Regions from separate parts of the Planococcus sp. MB-3u-03 genome, predicted to be linked through region 1. Evidence: riboswitches for the same ligand, from Rfam matches in the RefSeq annotation. Region 1 holds a riboswitch; the other holds the start of a gene.

Region 1 (5,329 bases):
GAGTGCAGATTTACTCACTGAAGGTCTCCGGATAAATCACTTCTGCCAATGTCATCAAGCCTTCCGTCAAACGCGGGCCTGGGCGCGTGACAGTATCAGGGTTCAATTCATGAATGGCATCTTCTTGCACAGCCGTCACATCTGCATAACCGCTGCGCTCTTTGATCAATTCAGCAGCATTTTCGATATAACCGCCTTCTGTGGTGATGATGATTTCAGGGTTTGCCGCAACAACTGCTTCCGGATCCATGCTGATCCAGCCTTCTTCGCCTCCTGCGACATTTTCAGCTTGAATCATTGTCAGCATTTCATGGATGAACGTACCTGTACCGGCTGTATAAAGTTCCGGTTCGCTGCCAATCTCTACGAAGACCGATTTGGATTCGTCGACACCAGCCGCCAGTTCTTCAACTTCCGCGACTTGCGCTTCCATTTCCTCGATTAACCCGTCTGCTGCTTCCACTGCGCCTGACACTTGGCCGATGACGGAAATCGTTTCATATACTTCATCAAATGTTTCTGCGTTTTCTACGACAAAGACATTCAATCCGGCATCACGCAGCTGCTGATATCCTTCAGTTCCCATGCCAAGCCCTGATTCATGGGCCAAAACGACATCCGGCTGCAGGCTGATGATTTTCTCTACATTGAATTCTTGGCCGCCGATTTTTTCTAGATCTGCTACTTCTTCCGGATAATTGTCGAAATCCGAAACGCCGACCATTTTTTCGCCCAGCCCAAGCTCATAGGCGATTTCTGTATTAGAAGGAATCATCGAAACAAATGATTCCGGTTCTTCTTCGATGACTACTTCATCGCCCATTGCATCGACTAAGGTAACCGGGAATTCCGCTTCCGCTACTTCCGACGGCGGTTCAGCCGGTGTTTCTACATCTTGATCTTCGACAGGTGCCGCTTCGTCGCCGCATCCAGCCAGTACAATTGCGGCCATTCCTGCAGCCGTCCCGAATTTCCATATATTTTTCATCCTTATTCCTCCTGGTGTTTTGTTTTTTCCCTACCAAGCGCTCGCTCGGGGGCTCACAGGATGTGAGTCAGCTAAGCGTTGCGACAGGACGTCGCGCATTTAGCTTAGCCTCCATTCAGCCGCTTACGCTTTTCTTGGTGGCTAGTTCCAGCGCCTAGCTCCTCGGGTCATAAGCCACTCTGGCTGTGCGGCAAAAAGCGCCGCTTCGCCAGATTGTCTTATGCCTGTCGGAGCTGAACAGCCGCTTCCACATTTCATTAAAAAAGTCCCCTGCATAAAGGATGCAGAGGACTTACAGGACGGGTTCGCAAAAAACAAGCGCGTCCGGCCTGTCCTCGCAAGCTTTCGGTTCGGTGTTCATGAAGGCAGGTCTCCTGGCTTGTGGTCATCGCTTGCTGCGCCTTCCCGGGATCTCCTAGTGGCCTTGCAGTTTGCTCTCACATACAGTGGCGGGACCGCGCCGGAATTGCACCGGCTTCCCTTTTAACTCATGTTCTTAGACATAAGCACCTTCATGATTGCTATTCAGTTGATTTGATGACTCCATTATACACCGAAAGCTCTAGTTGTCTTCTACATTTTTTCAGGAGCTTGGACGCCGACTGTCTTCAAGGCATTTGCGAGTGTCGTCTTAACCCCTTCGATCAGGGCAAGGCGCGAACGCGTCAATTCTTCATTGCTAGCATCCAATACTTTATTGGCGTTATAGAAACTGTGGAAGTTCGACGCCAGTTCATGGATATAAGTCGTGACGCGGTGAGGCGCACGGAGTTTTGCAGCATCTGCGATGACTTGTGGGAAATCGCCGATTTTCTTCAATACTTCGATTTCCTTTTCGTCCGTCAACAGCTCCAGATGCTCAGTCGAAGCGGTGAAGTTCTGCTCCGCTGCCTGGCGCAAGATCGAGCAGATGCGCGCATGTGCGTACTGGGAATAATAAACCGGGTTTTCGTTGGACTGGGAAACGGCCAAATCCAAGTCGAAATCCATATGGGAATCGCCGGAGCGCATCGCAAAGAAATAACGGACCGCGTCTAGGCCGACCAAGTCGACCAATTCGCGCATCGTCACGGCTTTACCGGTACGTTTGCTCATTTTCATTTTCTCGCCGTCTTTATACAATTGCACCATTTGGATGATGCTCACTTCAAGCGTATCGCGGTCGTAGCCAAGCGCTTCGATTGCTGCTTTCATGCGTGGGATGTAGCCGTGGTGGTCAGCTCCCCAAATATTGATGAGCTTGTCGAAACCGCGCTGGATTTTGTCTTCGTGGTAAGCGATATCCGGTGTCAGATACGTATACGTGCCGTCGTTTTTGATGAGCACGCGGTCTTTGTCATCACCGAATGTCGTCGAGCGGAACCAAGTCGCGCCGTCTTCTTCGTAGATATGGCCATTGTCGCGCAGTTTTTTCAATGCTGCGTCGATCTTGCCGTTTTCGTAAAGGGATGTTTCCGAATACCACACATCAAAATGGACGCGGAAATCTGCCAAGTCTTTCTGCAATTTCGCAAGCTCCACTTTCAAGCCGTGTTCACGGAATGCTTTATAGCGTTCTTGTTCTGTCATATGAAGGAATTTATCGCCGTGCTCTTCAACGAGTGCCGCAGCGATATCGATGATGTCCTGTCCGCGGTAGCCGTCTTCAGGCATGCTTTCGCCTTTGCCAAGCGCTTCGAAATAGCGTCCTTCGATCGATAGCGCCAAATTATTGATCTGGTTGCCTGCATCGTTGATGTAGTATTCACGGGACACGTCATAGCCGGCAAGATCCAGGATATTGCACATGGAATCGCCAACAGAGGAACCGCGTGCGTGACCCAGATGAAGATCGCCTGTCGGGTTCGCAGAGACGAACTCGACTTGGACGCGCTGGCTGTTGCCGGAGTTCGAGCGGCCATACTCTTCGCCTTGCTCAAGTACAGTTTTGATGACATCGTTCAAATAATCTTTTTTGATGATGATGTTGATGAAGCCAGGGCCTGCGATTTCGACTTTTTCGATATTCGCTGACTGGGTGTCCAAGTTTTCCACGATGGCTTCTGCGATTGCGCGCGGCGGCTTTTTCGCAAGACGCGTCAATTGCATGGCCACGTTTGTTGCGTAATCGCCGTTCGCTTTATCTCTCGGCGATTCCAATTGGACCTGAACCGGTTCTTCTGTAAGTCCCGCTTTTTGGACCGCTTCGGCGATCGCCTGTTTAATGTTTTGCTGTACTTGTTCTACTGCGTTCATTTGGTTCCCTCCGTAAACTGTATTTCCATTTCGTATTCGCCGGCAAAATCGTTTCCGAGCGCTAAGTCATAGCGCACTTTGAAACGGCTTTCCGTCATGATGAGTTCATGTGCTTTGGTCGTGAGCATGAACGATTCTTCCCCGTGGCGCAAATTGCCGGTCTGTTCCTTATCCAACAGAAACGGCAGGCGCATCTGCAAACCTCCGCTGCGCATCACGACCGCATCCGTTTCACCGAGTTTGACCGTTGTCCGGATATCGAGATCATCTTGCCGCTCATCGTATTGCAGATAGCGGCGTCCATTTTTCACGGTCAGAACGCCTTCTGAACGCAGTTCCATCACTTGATCTTCAGCACCCGGCTGGCGGATGATCGTCGTCAATTTGATTTTCACCGATTTCTTCATGTGCATCCGCCTTTCCGATAAATAATAACCTTTTCATTATAGCCCGATTGGCGCCGTTTTTTCAATCTAATCCGAGCCAGCTCCTCCGATGCTTCTATAAATGACAAAGGGCTTTCCATTGCCGTGATTTAGTTTTAGGCAAAACAAAGCCGGCCTGTTAAATACAGGCCGGCTTTGTTTTCGTTTTTGGAATTGGAAAGGCGCTTCCGCTTTTCTTCTTGTCTAGCTCCAGCGCCCAGATTCTCGGGGTCATAAGCCATTCTGGCTGTGCGGCAAAGAGCGCCGCTTCGCCAGACCGTCTTATGCCCGTCAAATCTACACGGGCCCTTCCGCTTTTCTTCTTGTCTAGCTCCAGCGGCTTGCCTCTCGGGTCGTAAGCCGACTGCCCTGTGCGGCAAAGAGCGCCGCTTCGGTCATTCGTCTTACGCCTGTCGGAGCTGAACAGGCGCTTTCGCTTTTCTTATTGTCTAGCTCCAGCGCCTAGCTCCTCGGGGCCATAAGCCACTCTGGCTGTGCGGCAAAAAGCGCCGCTTCGCCAGATTGTCTTATGCCTGTCGGAGCTGGACAGGCGCTTCCGCTTTTCTTATTTAACCCAGCCAAGAATCATTTCGCGGATGAGTTTGCTCGCCGTGTTCGCTGTTTGATCGGAATGATCGTAAACTGGCGCGAGTTCAACGAGGTCGAAGCCGACGACGTTGACGCCCGATGCTGCGATGGCATGGATGGACGCGAGCAGTTCGCGCGATGTGATGCCGCCAGCGTCGACCGTCCCAGTGCCTGGCGCGTGTGCTGGATCGAGCACGTCCATATCGATCGTAATGTAGACCGGACGGCCGTCGAGTGTCGGCAGTACTTGTTTCAAGGGCGCGAGCACTTCGAATTTATACAAATGCATGCCTTGCTCTTTCGCCCATTCGAATTCTTCTTTCATTCCTGAACGGATGCCGAACGAGTAGACGTTTTTCGGGCCGATGTGATCGGCAATTTTACGGATCGGCGTTGAATGCGAATATTCTTCGCCTTCATAGTTTTCACGGAGATCGGTATGCGCATCGAAATGAATGATGGCAAGATCGTCGTAGCGGCTCGCGACTGCTTTCATGACCGGCAATGACACCAAATGCTCGCCGCCCATGCCCATTGGGATTTTCCCATCAGCCAACAACGTGTGCACATACGTCTCGATCTCGAGAAGGGATTTTTCCGGATTGCCGAATGGCAACGGGATATCTCCCGCATCGAAGAATTTCACATCTTCAAGCTCGCGGTCCAGGTACGGGCTGTATTCTTCCAGCCCAATTGAGACTTCGCGGATTTTATTCGGGCCAAAACGCGATCCCGGGCGGTAGCTGACGGTCCAGTCCATCGGCATGCCGTAAAGGACTGCTTTCGACTCTTCGTAATTCGGATGGCTTTTGATGAATACTTTTCCTGAATAGGTTTCGTCAAAACGCATCTTATTCACCCGTCAAATCTTTCACAAATTTCGGCAAAACGAATGCCGCGTTGTGCAATTCCGGTGTGTAATATTTTGTTTCGATATCGTGGAATCGCTCAGCTGGCACTTCAAGCGGGTTGTATTTTTTCGAACCGATCGTGAACGACCACAAACCGCTCGGGTAAGTCGGGATGTTCGCGAGGTATAATTTCGTAATCGGGAAAATCTCTCTGACATCGCTTTGCACTTGCTTGATCAAAT
Region 2 (5,329 bases), 1.6 Mb from region 1:
TGCGCCGTTATGATGCAGGACTTTATAAACAGTGAAATAGCTTAGGGAATGTCTGTGCTTGTTGAGTGAAGCGCAAATGAATAAACTTATTCCATCAATTCCGGATAAACCGTTTCCGCAACTAACTGCACCGCTTCACCGATGCGCGGCCCAGGGCGGGAAGTGATGTCGGAATCGATGAAATGCACTTCGTCATTCTCAATCGCCTCCACATCCGACCAGCTGTCGCGCGCTTCGATATCACCGACGGCATCTTCCACGTAAGACACGGTCGTCAAGATGACTTCGGGATCGCGGGTGATGACTTCTTCTTCAGAGATATTCGGCCAGCCTTCCAGGTCCTCGAAGACATTGGTCACTTGGGCGTGGTTTAGGATTTCCTGCATGAACGTCGATTTACCGGTTGTGTAAATTTCAGGGGACGGGCTGATTTCCACGTACACTTCTTTTTGCTCTTCGACCGCTGCAAGGCGTTCTTGGACATCTTCGATTTGCGTTTGGATGCCTTCGATCACTTCAGCGCCTTTTTCTTCCTTGGCAAGAACAGAGGCGATTTGTTCGATATCGCCGTATACTTCATCGAATGAAGTAGCCGATTCGATAACGAATACCGGAATGTCGGCATCTTCAAGTTGGGAAAGGGCAGGCGGTGCCTCGCCGGTTGAATAAGCCAAAACGACATCCGGGTCGAGCTGGATGATTTTCTCGGCATTGAATTCCACGGAATCACTGACGCGTTCGATGTCCTGTGCCGCTTCCGGGTAGTTGTCATAGTCGGTAACGCCGACCAATTGATCGCCGGAATCGAGTGCAAAGACGATCTCGGTGTTGCTCGGGATGAGCGACACGATCGTTTCAGGCGCTTGCTCGAATTCGAGTTCTTCGCCGCGGTCATCGGTGACCGTGTACGGTGCGTCGCTTGCAGTTTCAGTTGGCGTTTCTTCTGTTGTTTCGTCTGTTGCCGGTACTTCGGCAGTATCATCTTGGCAAGCACCGAGTGTTAAAGAGAGTGGAATGCTGAGTAAGAGAAATGATTTGATTTTCACGAGTGAGTCTCCTTTTTCTTCATGCGTTTTGTTGGATAGGATTTGCTGACGAATGGGATTTCATCGACGCCGTGCTGCTTATTGGCATACACGGCCATGACAAAAAAGACATTGGCGAGCAGGTTGGCATAGTCCATCAAATGCTCCGGCACTTCGCGCTCAAGCATCACATGGTGCAGGGCGCGGACGGACTTTTTCGCTTCGCTGCGGCAGACGTGAAGAATGCACGCAGCGTGGGTTCCTTGCGGCAGGACGAACTGGCCGATTTCCTCTTTCACTTCCGCCACGTAGCGGTCGTACAAGTCGCTGAGCTCGGCGAGGTCTTGTTCGGTAATCGCGAGTTTCCCGCGCACCGAGCCGTTCAAGTGATAAACCATCGGCTGCAGGCAGCGCAAATCATCGATGATTTGCGGGACATCGTTGACCGCGATGGCTTCGCCGATCCGTGTCGTCAAGGAATCGGTGCGGATCTCGAAATCGACCGTCGAAGCGCTTTCCCGCATGAACGGGTAGCACAGGTAGCGCATGTTTTTTTTTCATTTGTTCACCTCCTGGATAGAATCCGTAAATATCAGCAGACGTATCGCTTTCAAAAAGAGACAAAAAAAGCCACTCTCAACGAAGAGAGTGGCACGATTGCGAATATCCAGCACAAGGCTGTCCATAGGAAAAAGTTGCCGTAGATCCTCTTATCTTCCGAAGAGCAAAAATACGTTCAGAAAAAGGTAGGTCTCCTGGCTTGTGCATCGCTTTACTCTAAGGCCTTCCCGGGTCTCCCCAGTGGCATCTCTTATTTCATACGCACTTACAGTTGCGGAAACAGCTCCGGATTTTCACCGGATTCCCTGTTACGCTGACGAATCAGCACCTTTTCCCTGCATGATTATTTACTTAGTTTCAGTGTAGCACTTTTGATTTGGATTTAGGAGAGGAGAATGAAATTGTTTGGAGCTTGAATAAAGGTTACAGGGGAGGCACCGCGTCGGCCGCTTTGGGCATGGCTCCGTACATAGGCGAATGGATCATAATCAGTATTTCACTAGGAGTTGAAAAACGTTCGTAAAAGTCATCGAGAACCAGCGAACGTTCGTAAAGTGTTTTGGTATGTTTACGAACATTTTTCGCGCTTTATTAAGCTGTTTTGAGAGCGTTCGGAAAAGTGTACTTTTACGAACGGTTTTTGGACTAAGGGTCCATATGCTTATAAAATTTACAGAAAAGTTTATACCGCCTGTTGACTCTTCCGTTTACGGCAGAGTTATACTAATAATGAAAGCACAAACGGAGGTGGCTTATGTATAGTATTGGGAAAGTGGCAAAAGAATTAAACCTGACTGTTCGAACACTGCGCTATTACAATGAAATCGATCTATTAACACCTTCCCGAATTGCAGATTCAGGTTATCGTTATTATTCAAAAGAAGATATTCTAATTCTGCAGCGGGTTATCGCTTTAAAGAAACTAGGATTTCAATTAGAACAGATCAAATCTATTTTAAATGAAAATGACTGGGAGGACATTTTTGAAGAGCAATTGATTATTATTGCAAAAGAAAAAGCACACCTTGATTATCTGGAAAAAATGCTCAGGTTAACCCAGCAACTATCTTTTATTGAACAAGACATTAGTTGGACCAACCTATTCCAATACATAGGGCAAACGGGAGAAGATCAAGTTAAGCAAATGGCTTATTTGAAAGAATACTTTAGTGAAAAAGAAAGGAAGGTTTTTAACAATCCCCTATTTCATATGGGTGAGAAGGAATCTATGGACATAGTTTACTTATTGAGAACAGCCAGGGAACAAAAGCATGAAAACCCAAGCTCGATGAAATCTCAGACCTTGGCTAGAAAACTTATATTGTTCCTTGACGAAGCGTTTAACAGTGATAAAGCACTAATTGAAAAGTATTGGAGCCTACAAAAGGAAGCACCAGAAAAAGCCGGATTAATCTTTTTGGAAGAAAACGTAATTGAATACATTGATAAAATCATAGATTTTTACGAAGTAAACGAGTTGAAGAAGGAGAAGTAAATTGAACTGGAGCAATGAGCGGAAGCGTTATAATGCTGAACGGACAAAGTCGGAAAAGAAATTTCTAGATTGGCACGCAAAAAAAGGGAGGAAAGACATGATAACTACATCTAAGAACTCTTACTTAACTTATACAACCCTAGTCATTCTAATAGTGTCCTCTATATGGATTGTTCTATCAAATAACGGGCGTATTATTGTAAGTGCAGATTTTGATGATTCACTTTTACTGTGGCGGCACTGGTTAATAGTCGGGATACCTTTTATTGTTTTATATTTTTTACCATATAAAAACCCAAAATCCCCCTGCTTACATGAGGGGGAAAAACAGACTCTAAAGGCACAAACGCATTATCTATTGTTTACTGCTCTTTTATATTTTCTCGCTTTAATTATAACGCCTGCTGAAAACGTTTTTGACTATTTTTATATTTACAAACTTATTTTTCTTCTTTTGTTCCTCTTATAATTTTCAAGTGGAAGCCGTACAAAATAAAATTCTACTCACACTCTGCAAAAACAGTGGAAATTTGCTCTCATACCCGTTTTGTATGGATATTTATGTATTATTTCAGTCCTTGGGGTTCTGCAGAGTCTAATACATACGAAATAAATTTTCTTATTTTATTGACCGGTGCTTTAGTTTCCTTCTTATTAAACAGTGTTCTGGAAGAATTATTTTATCGTGTTTGGTTACAAACTCGATTGGAGCTTTTTAGGAACTTGGCCAGCCATTTGTGTATCTGCTTTGTTATGGGCTGTTTGGCACGTTACTATTCAGAGCGCCGGCACTATTGATGTGACTATAGCAAATTCCATTGCTAATCATGGACTCATGGGATTATTTTTGGGGCTTTTATGGTCAAAATATCGAAATTTTGGGCTCTCGTCATCATTCATGGCTTAACAAATTTTCCGCTAGAAATTATTAGTAAACTGTTAGGAGAATAATTATGACTAAAAAGTCAGCCATATACGTGTCCATGCATCTTTTATTCCAATCGGATATTCTATGATAGCTGAATTACCAATTGGAATAACATTTGTGGAAAATATGAATTCTGAACAAAATTAAGTAATATTGGTCTAGCTTCAAGAAACGATTGAGCCCCATAAAAGGCGGCCAATAATATAAAAATTTAATTGCTAAAAACCTTTATTTTTGACAATTCTAGGTTAACCATTAATTTAGTTTACATATCATGAATTTATCGGAAGTTACTTATACAGAAAAAGGAGAGAAGAGGCTGTCCATTGCGCATCTTTTCTCCTTTTTCAAAAGTGCGCTATTACGAATACTTTTGAAATGATTATTTAAATAAAACTAAATTTTTATTCTTGCGATTCGCGCCCTATTTAGGAGACAGTTTATAAATTGTATTAGATCCCATATACTTTCAACTAATGACTACTTTATTCTTCCCTTTATCTTTTGCTATATAAGGATTTATCTACTACCTCCATCATAGAAGTAAGCGGCATTTTATCAGTGAAAATTCCCCTCCAATCGATACGGTAAACTCAAGCAGGCAATCTTGATAGTGAATGGTCAATTGCTGAATAGATAGGAGTAACCTGTCAGCAATAAGTTTCACTTCAACTTGAGTGATGTCGGGCAATAAGATAGCAAATTCGTCTCCACCTATACGTGCTACAGTGTCCACAAGTCTTGTGCCTTCTTTAAGTTGATTTGCCAATTCTTTTAGTACATGGTCTCCTGCAGGATGTCCATAAGTATCGTTAATGGCTTTGAAATTGTCTATATCGATACATAACAAGGCCAAAAATCTACCATCATGAAGCGTGCAATCTGATGCTTTAGCTAGTTGCTCCATAAAATAACGACGATTATATAAAGAGGTCAAAGGATCTTGATCTGCCAATTCTTTTAATTGAAGTTCTAGAAGTTTCTGTTTGGTAATGTCTACATAGCGAATAACTACTCCTTCAATAGATTCCTCGGTTTGAAGAGGCGTAGCTTGCATCAAAAACCATCTTTTTATAGTAGGAGAGTGACAGGATTGTTCGAAATTAAAAGAGTCTTTCTGTCCTGTCAATATCGCTTGTAGCCCCTGATACAGTAGAGGCTCATTCTCACATTGTTCTAAATAATTCATTCCAATACCATAACTCGCTAAAGTTTCGCCACTTCTTAATGCAAATTGAAGCCATTCATTATTTGCAAAAAGAATAGAGCCAGTTGCATCAATCAAACAAATTTGATCTCGCAAAGAATCCAGAATAGATT

The links. A riboswitch is a leader RNA that binds a small molecule or an ion and turns the genes downstream of it on or off. The one in region 1 is predicted to bind cobalamin.
Region 2: another riboswitch for cobalamin. It lies ahead of CW734_RS05375 (hypothetical protein); the one in region 1 lies ahead of CW734_RS14460 (ABC transporter substrate-binding protein).

What each region holds. Positions count from the first base shown of each region.
Region 1 is NZ_CP025135.1:2,637,787-2,643,115, forward strand. Features, by position in the region: gene CW734_RS14455 (FecCD family ABC transporter permease) at 1-18, opposite strand, end outside; gene CW734_RS14460 (ABC transporter substrate-binding protein) at 11-988, opposite strand; cobalamin riboswitch at 1,336-1,517, opposite strand; gene argS (arginine--tRNA ligase) at 1,562-3,223, opposite strand; gene CW734_RS14470 (YwiB family protein) at 3,220-3,630, opposite strand; gene speB (agmatinase) at 4,214-5,086, opposite strand; partial or broken gene speE (spermidine synthase) at 5,088-5,329, opposite strand, start outside.
Region 2 is NZ_CP025135.1:825,936-831,264, forward strand. Features, by position in the region: gene CW734_RS05370 (ABC transporter substrate-binding protein) at 87-1,046, opposite strand; gene CW734_RS05375 (hypothetical protein) at 1,043-1,573, opposite strand; cobalamin riboswitch at 1,754-1,933, opposite strand; gene CW734_RS05380 (MerR family transcriptional regulator) at 2,341-3,081, shown strand; gene CW734_RS18670 (CPBP family glutamic-type intramembrane protease) at 3,767-3,988, shown strand; gene CW734_RS05395 (sensor domain-containing diguanylate cyclase) at 4,545-5,329, opposite strand, start outside.